2 regions of the Gluconobacter japonicus genome follow, and region 2 is predicted to be linked to the other one. Evidence: riboswitches for the same ligand, from Rfam matches in the RefSeq annotation. Region 2 holds a riboswitch; the other holds the start of a gene.
What was found. A riboswitch is a leader RNA that binds a small molecule or an ion and turns the genes downstream of it on or off. The one in region 2 is predicted to bind cobalamin.
Positions count from the first base shown of each region.

Region 1: another riboswitch for cobalamin. It lies ahead of metE (5-methyltetrahydropteroyltriglutamate--homocysteine S-methyltransferase); the one in region 2 lies ahead of HKD32_RS08810 (TonB-dependent receptor).

Region 1 covers NZ_JABCQN010000001.1:169,489-177,623, forward strand. Annotated here, with positions in the region: gene HKD32_RS00710 (M13 family metallopeptidase) at 1-370, shown strand, start outside; gene metE (5-methyltetrahydropteroyltriglutamate--homocysteine S-methyltransferase) at 414-2,726, opposite strand; cobalamin riboswitch at 2,843-3,046, opposite strand; gene HKD32_RS00720 (ArsR/SmtB family transcription factor) at 3,114-4,040, shown strand; gene metF (methylenetetrahydrofolate reductase [NAD(P)H]) at 4,071-4,937, shown strand; gene HKD32_RS00730 (HAD family hydrolase) at 4,984-5,649, shown strand; gene HKD32_RS00735 (LacI family DNA-binding transcriptional regulator) at 5,690-6,772, opposite strand; gene HKD32_RS00740 (hypothetical protein) at 6,917-7,180, opposite strand; gene HKD32_RS00745 (ArsR/SmtB family transcription factor) at 7,295-7,702, opposite strand; gene HKD32_RS00750 (peroxiredoxin) at 7,699-8,135, opposite strand, start outside.
Region 2 covers NZ_JABCQN010000003.1:510,911-519,045, forward strand. Annotated here, with positions in the region: gene HKD32_RS08795 (FecCD family ABC transporter permease) at 1-397, opposite strand, end outside; gene HKD32_RS08800 (ABC transporter substrate-binding protein) at 394-1,344, opposite strand; gene HKD32_RS08805 (ABC transporter ATP-binding protein) at 1,341-2,087, opposite strand; gene HKD32_RS08810 (TonB-dependent receptor) at 2,102-4,327, opposite strand; cobalamin riboswitch at 4,422-4,623, opposite strand; gene HKD32_RS08815 (TonB-dependent siderophore receptor) at 4,972-7,287, shown strand; gene glgP (alpha-glucan family phosphorylase) at 7,724-8,135, opposite strand, start outside.

The DNA of each region.
Region 1 (8,135 bases), on a different contig from region 2:
GTACGACGCCTTCGAAGTGCAGCCCGGCGTGCATGTGAATGGCAAGCTCACGATGGGCGAAAATATTGCCGATCTTGGTGGCCTGACATTGGCGCTGGATGCTTATCATGCGTCCCTGAACGGCAAACCAGCTCCGGTCATTGATGGCCTGACGGGCGATCAGCGTGTGTTCATGGGGTGGGCACAGGTCTGGCGTGAGAAGCTGCGTTCGGATACCGAGAAGCAGCTTGTCGTTATCGATCCGCACTCCCCGCCGAAAGCCCGCGTGAACATTCCCATGCACAACGTTGATCTTTGGTACAAGGCCTGGAACGTGCAGCCGGGCGACAAGTTGTATCTGGCACCCGATCAGCGCGTCAAAATCTGGTAACGGCGTATGATGGGGTGGAGAGCCACCCCATCTACTCGCGGGTTTACGGACGCATATAACGGGCTGCCGCAACCATGTTGATGAGCGCAGCTTTCGTCTCCGGCCATTTGCGGGTTTTCAGTCCGCAATCCGGATTGACCCAGAGGGCATCCGGACTGATGGCTTTGCTGGCAGCCCGAAGCAGGTCCACCATTTCCTCAACAGACGGCACGCGTGGCGAATGAATATCGTAAACGCCTGGCCCGATTTCTGCGGGATAGCGATAGGCTGCGAACGCATCGAGCAGTTCCATGCGGGAACGGGCGGTTTCAATCGAAATCACATCCGCATCCATTGCGCCAATGGCAGCAATGATGTCGTTGAATTCCGAATAGCACATATGGGTGTGGATCTGCGTGGCATCCTGCACCCCCGAGGCTGAAATGCGGAAACTTTCCACGGCCCAGTCCAGATAGGATTGCCAGTCTGCACGACGAAGCGGCAGGCCTTCACGCAAGGCGGCTTCATCAATCTGGATAATGCCGCACCGGGCTTTTTCCAGATCACACACTTCATCCCTGATGGCGAAAGCGATCTGTCGGCAGGTTTCCGAACGCGGTTGATCGTCTCGTACGAAAGACCAGTTCAGGATTGTGACAGGCCCTGTCAGCATGCCTTTCACGGGGCGGTTGGTGAGGGATTGGGCATATTCCCACCATTCAACCGTCATGGCTTTTGGACGTGACACATCCCCGAAAATGATGGGTGGCCGGACATAGCGGGACCCGTAGGACTGAACCCAGGCATGTTTCGTGAACGCAAAGCCGGAAAGCTGCTCCCCGAAATATTGCACCATGTCATTGCGCTCAAACTCGCCATGCACCAGCACATCAAGATCAATATCTTCCTGCCAGCGGATGGTCCGAGCGGTTTCTTCCCGCAGGAAGACTTCGTAAGCCTCGGAAGAGAGCTCTCCCCGGGCATGATCGGCACGGGCTTTGCGGACTTCAGGTGTCTGGGGGAAGGACCCGATGGTCGTCGTCGGGTAAAGCGGCAGTCTGAGTTTGGACTGTTGCAACGGACGGCGCGCGGGGAAGGGGGAACGGCGCTGGGCGAGAGCTGGGTTGCGATCCGCAGAGCGTACCTGAACGGCAGGATCGTTGATTTTTGCAGAAGATCGGCGTGCCTGAAGAGCCGCAGCATTTTCGGCCAGAGTGGCCTGCACGACGTCTCGCCCTTCATTCAGGGCACGTGCCAGTGTGTGTAGCTCCTCGATTTTCTGAACGGCGAATGCGAGCCAGGATTTCACATCCACGTCCAGATCTGTCTCCCGTTCCAGATCAATTGGCGTGTGGAGAAGGGAGCAGGATGGCGCGAGGATGAGGTCACGCTGGCGGGCCAGCGGTTCAAGATTGTCCAGAAGTACGTTCAGATCGGCCTTCCAGATATTCCGTCCGTCCACCACGCCGAGAGACAGCAGCAGATCTGGTCGTGCTTTCTCAAGAATAGATGCAAGTTGTTCGGGAGCGCGGACTAGATCCACATGTAGACCGTGAACTGGCAGGCTTAGGGCGATGTCCTGATTGTCTCCGAGGGCACCGAAATACGTCGCGAGCATCAGTTTCAGGTCTGGAACAGCGGCTGTCAAAGTGTTGTAGGTCGTTTTGAAAGCTGCGGCAGCATGTCCCGGCAGATCCAGAACAAGGCACGGTTCGTCAATCTGAACCCAGTCCACCCCTTCTGTTCGCAGGGCCTTCAGAACCCGTTCATAAACGGGCAACAGGACAGGAAGCAGATCAAGACGATCAAACGCCGGGCCGTCACATTTTCCCAGAAGCAGGAAACTGACAGGACCGAGCAGAACAGGGCGTGTCTCAATCCCAAGCGCCTTGGCTTCCCGATATTCGTCCACCGCTTTTGTGGAGGCGAGGCGGAACGTCTGGTCTGCTGTAAATTGCGGGACAAGGTAATGGTAGTTCGTGTCAAACCACTTGGTCATTTCGGCGGCGGGAACGTCCTGAGGTGCGCCATGAGCATGACCGCAACTACACTCCTCGGATGCCGTCTGGGAGCCGCGCGCCATGGCGAAGTAGGTTCCCAGATCCACCTTGTCCCTCACATTGCCATAAATGGGGGGAACGGCGCCGACCATTGCGGATGTATCCAGCACATGATCGTAGAGTGAAAAATCGTTGGAGGGGATGATCTCTGCGCCGAGATCTTTCTGGCGCTGCCAGGCTGACGCCCGAAGGGACGCAGCAGTGGAAAGCAGATCATCGGCGGAAGAATGTCCCGGCCAGTACTGTTCAAGAGCGGTTTTCAGTTCACGGCGGGTGCCGATACGCGGAAAGCCCAGAGTTGCGACGCGGACAGTCATGAAAGCCTCGACAGGTTCGTGGCAGTGCGCTCGCAGGGCATGCAGGATCGTTCACGCCCCGAACAGGAAATGTGCGGCGTGGAGACATGCGTGACCCTTCCGGAACGCCCCGCCGGAGGATGTTATGTGCCGTGGCAGGTCTCCTGGCTTACGGGTCTTCGCGCTGATTCCGCCTTCCCGGACTTTCATCCAGTGGCCTGTGTGGAATCGGCACTCGCCGCTGACAGTTGCGGGGGCAGCGCCAGCTTTGCACCGGCTTCCCTCTTAGCCACACCAGATGCGCGAACATCCGACATGGAACCATGACAAGCCTTATGACTGCCGCATGTTCTGAAAAAGAGTCAATATCTCTTGCTCATATAAAGAACTCCTTATATGTAAATCCATATGGAGCAGGCACTTACTATTTTTCAGGCCTTGGCGGACATGACCCGTCTGCGGATTCTGGCCCTTCTGCGCGAGATGGAACTATCCATCGGCGAGGTGGCGCAGGTGCTCGGGCAAAGTCAGCCCCGCGTGTCACGGCATGTTAAAATCCTTGCCGACGCAGGGCTGATTGAGCGTCGTAGGGAAGGAAGCTGGGTGTTTCTGACGCTAGGGACGCCGGAAATTCTTGAACCTGTATTCATGGCGTTGGATCGTTGGACTGTGAGGGAGCCGGCGGAAATCCGGGCAGATCGTATTCGCTTGCAGGCGATCCGGGATGTCCGCGCTATTGCAGCGGAAGACTGGTTTGAAACCCATGCCGCGGAGTGGGACGCATTGCGCTCTCTGCATGTGTCGGAACGGGAAGTCGAAACTGCGATTGTGAAGACGCTTTCAGCGTTTCCGATCGGGCGGCTCGTGGATATAGGCACCGGAACCGGCCGCATGATGGAGTTGCTGGGAGGGGGAGCCCAAACGGTCATTGGGTTTGATCGCAGTCCCGCCATGCTTCGTCTGGCCCGAACCAAACTGGCGGCGGCGGGTCTGGAGCAGGTCGATCTGCGCCAGGGAGATTTTCAGGCTCTTCCCTTGCCAGAGCACTCTGCGGATGTCGCGATCATGCATCAGGTTCTGCATTACGCGCAGCATCCGGCGGCAGCCATTGCAGAAGCCGCCCGTATTCTTGATGGAAACGGTCGATTGCTGATCGTCGATTTTGCGTCCCATAGCCGTGAAGAACTTCGCACGCGGGACGCGCATGTCCGCCTCGGCTTCACGGATGCCCAGATGGCAGCCTGGTTTCGTGCTGCTGGTTTGGTCCCTGCGGAGCCGGTTGCTCTTGAAGGCGAACTGACGGTCAAACTCTGGCTTGGCCAACGTCCTAACTGATCTCAAATATTGAACTAAGGAGCTGGCGTGATGGCCGCACAGACAGGGCCTCTGCCCGCAATTTCGTTCGAGTTTTTCCCTGCAAAGTCGGAGAAGGCAGCCGCGACGCTGTTGGAGAACGCAAAAACGCTTTCTGCTTTTGGCCCGCAGTTCATGTCCGTGACGTATGGGGCAGGCGGTTCAACACGGGACCGCACCTTGGCCACCCTGAAAGATATGGTTCGGGAAACTGGCGCGCCAATGGCTGGGCATCTGACCTGTGTGGGGGCCTCCAAGGAAGAGGTCGATGCCGTGGCCCGGGCATACTGGGATGCTGGTGTGAAGCACATAGTGGCCCTGCGTGGTGACCCGCCGCCGTCAGCCGGGGGCGTCTATGAGCCTCATCCGGAAGGTTACGCGGGGGCTGTGGATCTGGTGCGCGGACTGAAGGAAGTTGCGCCGTTCGAAATCTCCGTGGCGGCATACCCGGAAACACATCCTGCGGCACTTAGTCCGCAGTCGGATTTGGAGCATCTGCGGGCGAAAATTGATGCTGGCGCGGACCGGGCTCTAACGCAGTTTTTCTTTGAAGCGGACACATTCTTACGCTTCCGGGACCGGGCGGCTGCCGTTGGAATCGAGCAGCCGATTGTGCCGGGTATTCTCCCTGTTGGAAGTGCTGCACAGGCCTGGAAATTTGCCGAGATGTGCGGTGCAAACGTGCCGAGGTGGATGCGCGATCTGTTTGATGGGCTGGATGAGACGCCACAGACGCGGACGCTTGTGGCTGCGACCATTGCTGATCGTTTGTGTCAGACTTTGAGGGCCGAAGGTGTGGAGCAGTTCCATTTCTACACATTGAATCATGCAGATACAGCGTCCGCTCTCTGCCGCCTGCTCGGGCGTCGTCCCCTTTGAAGAGGCGGGGGCTGGATTTCCAGCCCAAACGGGGTGACAAAAGGGAATGACACGATTCCCGATCATTCTTCTCGACTACGATGGTACGCTGGCGGAAACGCAGCCGGCCATTCTTCGCAGCCTGAAAGAAGCCTTCGAGGCCAGTGGTTACGACAGTCCGTCCCCTGATGCTCTCAAGGCGGAACTGTCGAAGGGTGGGACGCTTCAGACGCTTTTTCAGGCTATCGTTCCGGACAGTGAAGACGAAGATGCCGGGGCATTTGTCCGGCATTACCGTGCCAGTTATCCAAGGGCCGATCAGGAAGAAACAGTTCTGTTCGATGGGGTGAAGCCGGTTCTGGAAGCTCTGAAGGGCAAAGGCGCAACGCTTGTTGTCCTGAGTAACAAGCATGCGCCGACAGTTCATAAAAGCATTGAGCGCTTTGGCCTGTCGCGCTGGTTCAGCGGCGTTATAGGCTCAGAGCCGCAATATCCCCATAAACCTGATCCCCGCGTCATGACGGATCGGGTGCGGCCTCTGTTCCCGGAAGCGGATTCTGCTGAATTCCTGATGGTAGGGGATACGCTGGCGGATCTGACCTTTGCCCGCAATACGGGTATCGCCTCCTGCTGGGCGAGTTATGGTCATGGTGCCGCGCAGCCCTGCATTGATCTCAGACCGGATTACCGGATTGATCGCGTTTCCGACCTTCTGAACGTCGTCAGCCTGTAACGGGGAAGCTCAGCCCTGGGAGGCTCAGCCCCTGGAAGGCTCAGCCCTTGGGGGCTGGGCCAATACTGCCGCGTTTCACGAGTTCTGTTTTGAGAATGACATTTTGACGGCCGTCCTGCTGCACTAGAAGGCGAACGGCTTCCGTGCCCTTTTGCTCATGGGGCTGGCGGATTGTGCTGAGATCTGCGGTCGCTGCGGCGGGAATATCGTCAAAACCAAAAATGGACACATTTTGCGGAATACTCAGCCCTGCCGCGCGAATGGTCTTCATGGCGCCGATAGCGACACGATCGCTCATCGCGAGGATCGCTGTGGGGCGTTCTGGCCGATTGATGAGAAAACGGGCGCCTTCTGCACCAGCCTCTTCGGAATTGATGGGAATTTCCCAGGCTGGAACAGTCTCGGGAGCAATCCCGGCTTCCTGAAGGGCAGTCAGGTATCCCTCCAGGCGCATGGCGATCGTACTGTGTGCGATGTTGGCCCGGCGTTTTGCTGTCAAGATACCAAAATAATCGTCATGAGCCGTCTTGAGAGACAGGATGCCAAAGCTGCGATGGCCAAGCTCCAGAAGTGTTTTGGCGGCTTTGTAGGCAGCATCCCGGTCATCAATGCCAACATACGGAATGCCATCAAGCCTTGGTTGATCGACGACAACCAGCGGGACATTGCGCTGCTGGGCCATCATGACGCAGCGGCTGTCTGGGGCGACGGAGTACAGGATGTATCCATCAACAGCAGCGTTGCCCAATGAAACCGGCGTATTCATGTTACGAAGGCTGCTGCCAGCGGAAATCAGCGCCAGATCGGTTTCGAGCTCGTTACAGCTTTTGGCCACGCCATTCAGAACGGTCAGGACGGCCGGGTCGGAGAAGGCGTAGGGGAGGTCTTCGCTGAAAAGAAATCCGAGCGCACCTGAATGTCCTGTCGCAAGCTGCTTGGCTGCCGGATCGGGGCCTGTGTAACCCATCTCCTGTGCCGCTGCGAAAATCTTCTCACGCAGCGCCGCAGACAGCTGACCGGGGCGAATATAGGCATTGGAGACTGTCGTGTGAGACACCCCGACCTGTGCTGCTACATCCTTGAGGGTAACTTTGCGGCGGCCGTGCTGACGGGTGGTTTTCATACGCTGTCCAATAATGAAAACGGATCTTTCACGCAATCCTGTGGGATATTGCGCTGATCCGTCAGGGCTAAGACCCTGAAAACAAATATTAGCCTGCGGAGGTCCATTCCGTCTTCACAATTACGACAGCACAATCCGGAAAGATCATTCTTTGGGTTTGGAGGTGGTGCTGGCCTTCTTGGCGGGGGGATCGAACATGGCACGGCATTTGGGGGTAAGCTGATCCAGCTTTTTCTTCATGCAGGCCGTGATCTTGGCTTCATTCGGGATGGCAAAGGTGCAGAGCCGAATGGCATCTCCCTGACAGGCCTGTTTCTGCTCGTCGCGTGTCGCAGCGTGGGCGGACCCAAGGACCAGTCCAACCATGCAGGTCAGTGTCATCAGGGAACGGATTGGATAGCAGGTCATGAGCCATCTCCTTTTTGATGTAAAAGCGTCCGGCAAGAGAAGCGGTTTCCAGTCTGAATACACGCCCGTCAAGAAAATGACAGAAATACATAAATAGACCGGAAACAGTCCTTTTTACACTGACCGCGGCAGGGGGCGAATAATACGGGCAAATCGTGCCCCATCCTGGGATGCTGCCTGAATACTCGCTTGGCGAAGTGGGGCTGCTGCAGACGGTGCCACGGCCTGGCCGTCCGGTCGAAGGGTCATCAGGAGCATTCGGGCGCGGGCCGCATCGGGTGTATCGGCCATGCAGTAACTGATGGCACGCGATTCACGCTGAGACTCAATCAGGCCGCTGCGCCGTAGCGTTCCCAGGTGCTGGCTCAGTGTCGGCTGTCCGATTCCCGTCATGCTTTCGATTTCGCTGACGGCATGCGGGCCATCCAGCAAAGCAGAGAGGATTGTCAGGCGTTGAGGTTGCGCGAGGACGCGCAACCATTCTGCAAGATTACGGCTTTCTTCGAGAGCAAGGAGGGTCATGAGCGGGGCCTTTTCGGTTGAAGGAACCAGCTTGGTCCAGCTTTCTGAACGGCTTCCTGTGTCTGGAGCGGGGGCGCAATAGCCGGTTCGCCCGGTTGCCATCCTTCAGGGGTCAGAATGTTTGACCGATCGACTTCCTGCAGGGCGCAGAGGACGCGCTGTAGTTCGGCAACGGAACGTCCGACGCTGGCGGGATAGGTGAGGATCGTGCGGATGATCCCTGTCGGATCAATAAAGAAAACCGACCGGACCGTGGCACTGTTCTGTGCCTGTAGATCCATCATGCCGTAAGCACGGGCCACTTCCATGGAAGGATCTTCCACGATCGGGAAGGGAACACGCACGTTGTACTGTTCTTCAATAGCGGACACCCACGCCAGATGTGAGGGCAGACTGTCTGCGGACAATCCGAGCAGAACACAGCCCCGTTCCC
Region 2 (8,135 bases):
GCAGGGTAGCCGTAGCAAACAATGCCCCCGTTGAAGCTCCAACTGCTGCTGTCCAGATTCCGAGCATGTCACCACATAAAACGATGACCGCAACGGCCCCTGTTGCTGCCCCAGAGGACAGACCAAACAGAAAGGGATCGGCCAGAGGATTTCGTGTTGCGGCCTGAAGAAGGGCACCTGCCCCGGCAAGCGTAGCCCCTGTCAGAAAAGCGAGAAAAAATCTGGGTATCCGTAATGACCATATAATGCGTGCAGCAACGTCATGACTGTAAGGCCCTGCGCAGAAAGCCGCTTTTAACGCCTGCCAGGATAACGACGCGCTACCAAGCGCAATTTCCAGAAAACAAAGTCCTACAATGATAGGTATGGCAACACAAAGACTATTCTTCCGAATCATGGCTTAGTCTCGGGATGCAGAAATACTGATATTTTTTCAATGGCATCAATATTGGCTGGAGAAGGCGTCATTTCATCATAACGTACAGCCATAATACGATTAGCTTTTAACGCCGCAATATCAATCAAAAGAGGATGACTTTTCAAAAACGCCAGGCTTTGTTGAATACCGTCACCGTAATCGACGATCAAAATAGCTTCCGGATCTCTGACGGCAACGCTTTCCCATGAGGCAGGTCCCCAGTTTGTCGGCAGATCGCTGAAAATGTTCTGCCCACCTCCCAGATGCATCAATTCTGTCGCAAGGGCATATTTCCCGGCCGTAAAAGGACGATCCCGGCCACTATCATAAAGAAACACGCGCACAGGAGGACGCCCTGCCAGCTGCTTCTGAACAGCTTGAACTCGTATTTTCCAGCCATTTACAAGGCTTTGAGCTTCTGCCGTGCGATCAAAAACCTGTCCCAAACGGTCTTCATCACCATACAGCAGGTCCAGCGTCGGAAGAGCAGAGACCTGTCCCGCCCTCATGCAGCTCTCGGAGAGAACAAGCGTCGGAATACCCTGTGCGGCCAACGTCTCCGGTGTGACGTCCCCTCCCACGTGCATTCCATAGTTCCAGCCCGCAAAGAAAAAATCCGTTCCAGCGTTCAGAAGCTGCTCAAGCGTTGGATAATGTGTAGCGATTTCCGGAAGATCGCCGAGCTCTTTCTCGAATACGGGTGTTCGCTTGTTCCAGCCAGAAATTCCGGTCACTCCCGTCATGAATGGCTGTAAGTGAAGCGCAAAAGCCATTTCTGCCATGTTGACATCATGAATGACGGCATGGGTTGGCCTATGCGTTATGGTTACTGGCTTACCACAGCTTTGGATCGTGACCGGATAAGAAAATGCGCTCTGAATACTCAGAAGCGTGCCCAGACCAAATGCTTTCAGACAGTTTTTCACGGCTGTATCGGTCTGAACAAAAGCGACACATGTCCATCGTCGAGCGTAACCTGATGCGCTTTCTGGTTAAATGCCAGCTCGAACATCGGCGAAAACAGAACCTTCCGTGACGCGTCATCCATAATCAGACGTCCCTCTTTCAACAGGAGCGTTCTATCTGCAAAATCAGGAACAAGAGAAAGATCATGCAAAACAGCAAGAATAGTCATGGGAAGCGTTCGAAGCAGGTTCAGCAGTTCTGAACGTGCAGATAAATCCAAATGATTGGTCGGTTCATCCAGCAGTAGGATACGAGGGGTTTGCGCCAGACAGCGCGCCAGCATAACACGCTGGCGCTCTCCGCCTGACAGGCCTCCCATGGTTCGTGGCATTAACGAATTGATACGACAATGATGAATGGCAGTCTGTATTGCGGTCTTCCCTTCCGCCGAATCTTCAATCCCTTGAAAGGGCAATCGGCCAAGAGCAACGTAATCAGAGACAAGAAACTCTGATGCAACATCATCGCTTTGGGACAACCATGCAATCTGCCGAGCAATTTCTCGCCGTGTCAGATTGTGGAGTGGTTGGCCAGCAAGTGTGACGCAGCCACTAGAGGGTTTCAACAAGCCTGCCAGGAGTTTTAGCAAAGTGCTCTTGCCGGCACCGTTCGGCCCGATAATCGCAATATGCTCACCAGCCCTGACGGAGAAATCCGCCAGAGCCAAGGCCTCCTCGTATCCTAATCCTTCAGCCTGCAGCATGATGTCTGACACTGTCAGAAGCCGGCCTGAAGGCTGATGGAAAAGGATCGTGGGGCTCCGAGCATCACTTCGCTTGGATAGCTTGTGTCAGCCCATTGGATGAAGTGCTTGTTACCCACATTGTCAATCCGGCCATACACCGTGACACCACGATAAGCGTGCCATGCAGCAAAAAGATTAACCAGAGCATAATCTTTCAAACTCAGTGTGTTAGCATAATCTCCTTGACGTGCAGAGACGTACCGCATTCCTGCTCCAAGATCGACGGGTAGATCCGCAATGCGGGACCAGACACCCCAGAGATTAGCCGTCACCGCAGGAACATTCGGGACTTGATTGCCTGACGCATTCACCGATGCTGACGGATGGAAAGAGCCATATCGCGACCACGTGTATGCGACGTTTCCGGAGAGGCTCCAGTGTTTGCCAAGTGCCAGATCCCCCTGCCATTCCACACCACGGGATTTCTGCACACCTGCCGTCGCAACGGTATCGACCCCTGTTGCGACCAGAACGTGGGTTCGCCGGATATCGTAGAGGGATAACGTCGAGGTCAGATGCCCTTTCCAGAACGACCCCTTGGCTCCGATTTCGCCCTGTCGAGAGCGGCTCAACTGACTGAACTGATCTTTGTTGACGAGGAAAATATTAGAGCCTGGTGGGTCCTCGGCGGTCGTATAAACACCATAAAGACTGATGTTGTCCGTCAGATCATAAACAGGGCCAATACGGAAATTGGCAGGGTGGTAGGTGCCTTTGAAGCTTGTTCCCGCGTTAAAAGTCCCATTCTGCCTGTAATTCTGACGATCCAGTTTCAGCCAGTCATAACGAAAGCCTCCTACAACCCGAAAGTTATCGCGGATTGTCAGCACATCCTCCATGAAGATACCGGCATCAACCATTGTTGTGGGTGACTTTGTGTAAGGATACTCGCCGGCAAAGCTACCCGTTTGCGTCCGTTCCGGGCTGGCCAAAGAAACGCTGTCTGCATAATTAGCATCAGGAAACCCACGGTTTCGGATCAGCCGTACATAATAGGCATCCCCGCCGACCACGAGACGGTTTTTCATTCCAAAGAGATGGAAATCAAACTGTCCATCCACGTTGTCTCCAACCTGATGCTGGTTCATGTAAACATAGAACCGATCACGACCGACGCGTCCTGGAGCGATTGCGTTTCCGCTCGCATCTGTCTGGCCCGGGGTGCTGATATAGCTATAGGACTCAGTATTGTTCCATGTACGATTGGCATACACGACATAAGTTTTGTTATGAAAAGCTGTATTTACAGTGGGTTGCCACGTTAAATGCAGTGTGGGTGTTACGTTGACAGAGCCTGCTTTGGCGTCCTTTGTATTGTAATATCGCCATAGTGAAGACCGGCTGACCCCAAGCCCTTTGGAGGAAGACAGCAAACCGCCGACCCCATCATGCACCTGGGAGAGTGGAACAAGAGGCGTTCCGTAATAGGTTGAAAGCCGATCTGTGAGATAGTCCACACTCAGACGGGCTGTGAACTTCTTAGACGGATGCCAGAGCAATGTAGTTGTAAAATCGTTACTGTGCGGGTCAGCCCCTGCGACATACCCGTCTGAGGACGTGCGGCTGAAATCACTGCGGATTGCCAAGGTATTGGTGATAGGAACAGAGCCTCCAACACCTGCATTCCAGGTATTAAAGCTGCCATAGGACACAAGCGCATTCGCATGAGGACCATCGAATGCAGGGTCGCGTGTTCGCATGTCCACAGTCCCGCCCACAGCACCCTGTCCGTACAGAACGGATGATGGACCTTTAAGAACCTGAACGCTCTCCAGATTAAAGCTGTTAAGTGGACGGTTCACCATGGTGGTTGGGCCATAATAGATCCCGTCCCGCAGGATCAGAACCTGATTCCCACTGAAGCCACGCATCATCATCTGGGCCGGACTTCCGGGAGAGCCACCAGATGACACGCCCGGAGCACTATCGGCGGCCTCTTCAGCATGAGCATAGCCCCGCTGCTCCATAACGCTTCGCTGGATGACGTTGATGGTTGCAGGGTTATGCTGAACCGTTAGTCCAAGCCGTCCGCCAATTGCCGCTGTGTCTTTAAGAGACTGTACCCGGCCATGTGCGGTGATGTGCTCTTCTTTTGCTTTTGTTTCGGTCTTCCGAACATCTTCCGTCTGGGCAAATGCTGGTTGGCACACGGTGAGTGCTGCGACAGGCAGTACACCAACAAAACTCTTTTTCCTCATGGATAACGCAAACTTCACTCAACAATGCGTCACTACGATGAGTGAGAGAAAGAGACCCTCACTGCGTCCGGTGCACCCCGCCCTTCCGCTTCGTCTGTAACCATTTTCGATGGCAGGTCTCCTGGCTCGCGGATCAATGACAGGTCACAAACCTTCCCAAAGCAGGCGCTCCAGTGGTCGGGCGTAAAAGCCTCCGTGTGGCCTGTCTCACCACTTACAGTTGCGGGGGCAGCCACAGCATTTCACTGCGTTCCCTTTTCATCCCCTCTCGGGGAACCATCCGTGAGCAAGGGACATAACCGAAACTCCAGAACAGTCAAACATATATGTTATAACATAACAATATGCTTTTTTGAATTAAATTTAGTTTTGCTATTGCAATATTGACGAAGTGAGACAAGCCAGCGCGGCAGACCTGCTCTGAACGATTCCCCTATGGGGTATATATATCAAAGGTTTTCCAAGGCTTATGATACCTCTGAAAACTCTTGGAAAATCGCTTCGCAACACTTCTATATTGAAAAAACATTTAACTTTCATATTGCTCTTTCTGAGAATGAGTATCATCTTCATAAAAAGTTCGCAGAAATATATGTAACATTCCCGCGAACACTCATTCTTGCTGGAGGTAGTCAGACCATTCCATGAAACCTGTCCTGTCGGGTTCCTTACCCCGGAAGAAGCTTTATCCTGCGTTGTTCACAGCTTTTTTGCTGTCCGGGTCATGGACTGGCGCATTTGCCGCTACGTCTGATGATACTGGGAAACCTGAAGACGGACATAAAAAACTCCTTCCCACGGCTTCGGCCAAAACCCCTTCCGTTCACCAGGACAGCAAAACACAAGCGCATTCGAACGCCCAGGACGACAACCAGCTTCCCGGAAGCATCGAACAACTTCTTGTAGAAGGTCACCGCAAGGACGCATCTACGGATGGGACCGGCACCTATACTGTCTCGGCTGTTTCTACGACCAAGATGCTGCTTAAGCCCATGGACGTTCCTCAATCCATCTCGGTGCTTAGCAGCCAGCAGATGAAAGATCAGAATCTCAATACGGTTGATGCTGCGCTCAAACAGGTCGCTGGTGTCAACGTCAACATGTATGGAGACGGAACTGGCGGATACACAGCGCGTGGATTTACTCTGCAGGCGCAGTATGACGGCGTTCCATCCATGGGGGGACTGACCCTCAGCCAGCAGTATGATCTGGCAATCTATGACCGTATCGAGGTTCTACGCGGGCCAGATGGCATGCTACAGGGCTCCAGCACACCTGGTGGTAGCGTCAATTTCGTGCACAAGCGTCCAACCAACGATTTCCAGGGAAATGCCTCGTTCTCTGCCGGGTCATGGAATAACTATCACGCCACACTGGATGTGGGTGGACCCATCGCACATTCAAAGATCATCTCTGCCCGTCTCGTATTTGCAGGGACTGATCGCAATCAGTTCTACAACAACGCCTACGACCGTCGTTGGACGATTTATGGCGTGACAGATGTCCATCTGACCCGCCGTGACACGCTGACTGTTTCAGTCACATCCCAGACCAACGACACAACGCGCTACATGGGTCTTCCCCGTGCCAGCAACGGTGCGGATTTGAAGCTGCCAACCAGTACGTTTGTTGGCGCAAACTGGGGGAAATCCGAAGTACCCATGACGGAAGTAGAAGCTCAACTTGAGCATCTGTTTTCACATGGATGGCGCGGGCGCATCAACTATCGGCACCGAACAGCCGATACAATGCTGCAATATGCATATCTCAATGCCTATAACGCTACGGCCCGAACCGGAAATTTTGTCGTCGCCAATACTCGGTATGACGAAACAAATGATGGTCTGGATGCCTATGTCACGGGGCCAGTTCATCTTTTCGGGCAACGACATACCCTGATGATGGGCGCCAATTATGACCGCTACGCCTATGAAGGTGGCGGAGCCAGCGTAAATTCCCGCAGCTATGCTGCGTTGGGAGGAATTCCGCTGACTGCCTCAGGCTCTATTCCATCCCTTGCGCTTCCTACGATCAGCAATCGCTATTGGGAGCCCTCGACCCAGTGGGGCGTGTACGGCCAGGCACAAATCAAACCGATTTCACCTTTTGCTATTCTGATTGGCGGTCGCGTCAGTGGTTACGTCAGCAAGACACGTCGTATTTCCCCAACCGTTGGCACAACCAGCACCGACATTGATCAACAAGGTATTCTGACCCCTTATATCGGCGGCGTTCTCCATCTGCGTCCAAACGTCACGGCTTATGTCAGCTATGTTTCTACCTTCTCCCCGCAATCGGCTTTCGACACAACGGGGCGCCTTGCCCCTGTTCGAGGCAATCAGCTTGAGGGTGGTATCAAGGGTGAGTTCTTTAAAGGCCATCTGGGCATGACCCTGTCAGGCTACAAGATCATCCAGAAGAACGAAGCAATCTACAACAGTACGATTGGTGCCATCTGTGGCCCGGGTGGGGTGGATGACTGTTATGTCGCTACCGGAAAGACCCGCAGTCAGGGCGCTGAAGCCGAACTGATTGGTCGCCCGCTGGAAGGATGGGACATCAACGCCAGCTACACATATAACGACAACAAGATCGTCAATAATGGAAATGCGACCCAAGCCGGCCTAACCTATGCCGGGAACTCACCCAAGCACTTGTGGAAGCTGTGGACGCATTATCGCTTTGAACCTTATCATGGAGCACAGAAAAACATTTGGAGTATCGGAGGTGGTCTGAATGCCCAGACCGGCACTTTTGGTACCAACCGCACCGTCACTCAGGGCGGCTATATCATTGGATCTGTTCAAGCCAGCTATCAGTGGAACAAATATCTGTCCCTGTCTGCAACATTGAACAACATCGCCAACAAACGTTACTACCAGCGCCTCGGTAATCTTTACTACTATAACTACTACGGAGAGCCGAGAAACTTCATGTTTACGCTCCGATCAAACTTCTGACGCCGGCTTTAGGCTGCTCTACAAATTGACTGAAATACACCGTGGCTCAAAGGATACGGAGGCACGGTGTTAAGCGCCTGGGGAGCAGTTTTCTCTGTATGTGTGCCTGCCCCTACCGTACCGGGATCGGTTTGCTTGGACCACATCAACAGCATGATGAGAGCTGCGAGAACGATAATAATTGTTAGAAGAACCCAACGTTTTTCCATGATCTTTCTCCGGCTGCCGCTGGAACACGAGGAATGTATAGTCCTCCATGAAAGAAAACACTCGGGAGAGATAAGTTTTCTTCACACAAAAGAAAATAATGCCTCTTAATACAGGATCGCCTTTTTGCATGAGTGCACGCTTGGGGCAGATCGCACAGACGGAGAAAGTACCGTGTCAGATCTCGTGACATGATACTCCACTCCCCTGGCGACCACGCAGATATCCTTTATCGTTGCCAAAGGATGAAAGGCGCCTCCAGAGGAACGCACAGACCGTCCATAACGGGTATGATACGAAGCGTATAATCAGAGATTTCTCCCTCCAGATTCACATCTGTCTCGTAAGCGATCCACCCATCCTGAAGATCTTCAGTTCGATGGAGAGGCACGATCCGCGCCTTCCCCTCTATTGGTTCGGCATAAAGCTGAACATCGAGCAATTTTGGATCGATCGTTCCGGGATGGATGAAAGCATGAGGAAATGTACCACTCTCCTTATCAGGAATAACCACCTCTCCAATCCGGAGGCTGCTCCATCCTGCCTGAAGCATTTTACTACGGTCAAAAATATCGGGGGCAGAGGAGCTATCGATCTGGTGCCGCTCTCTGTAGCGCTCTGACAGAGGCAGATAGAACGTC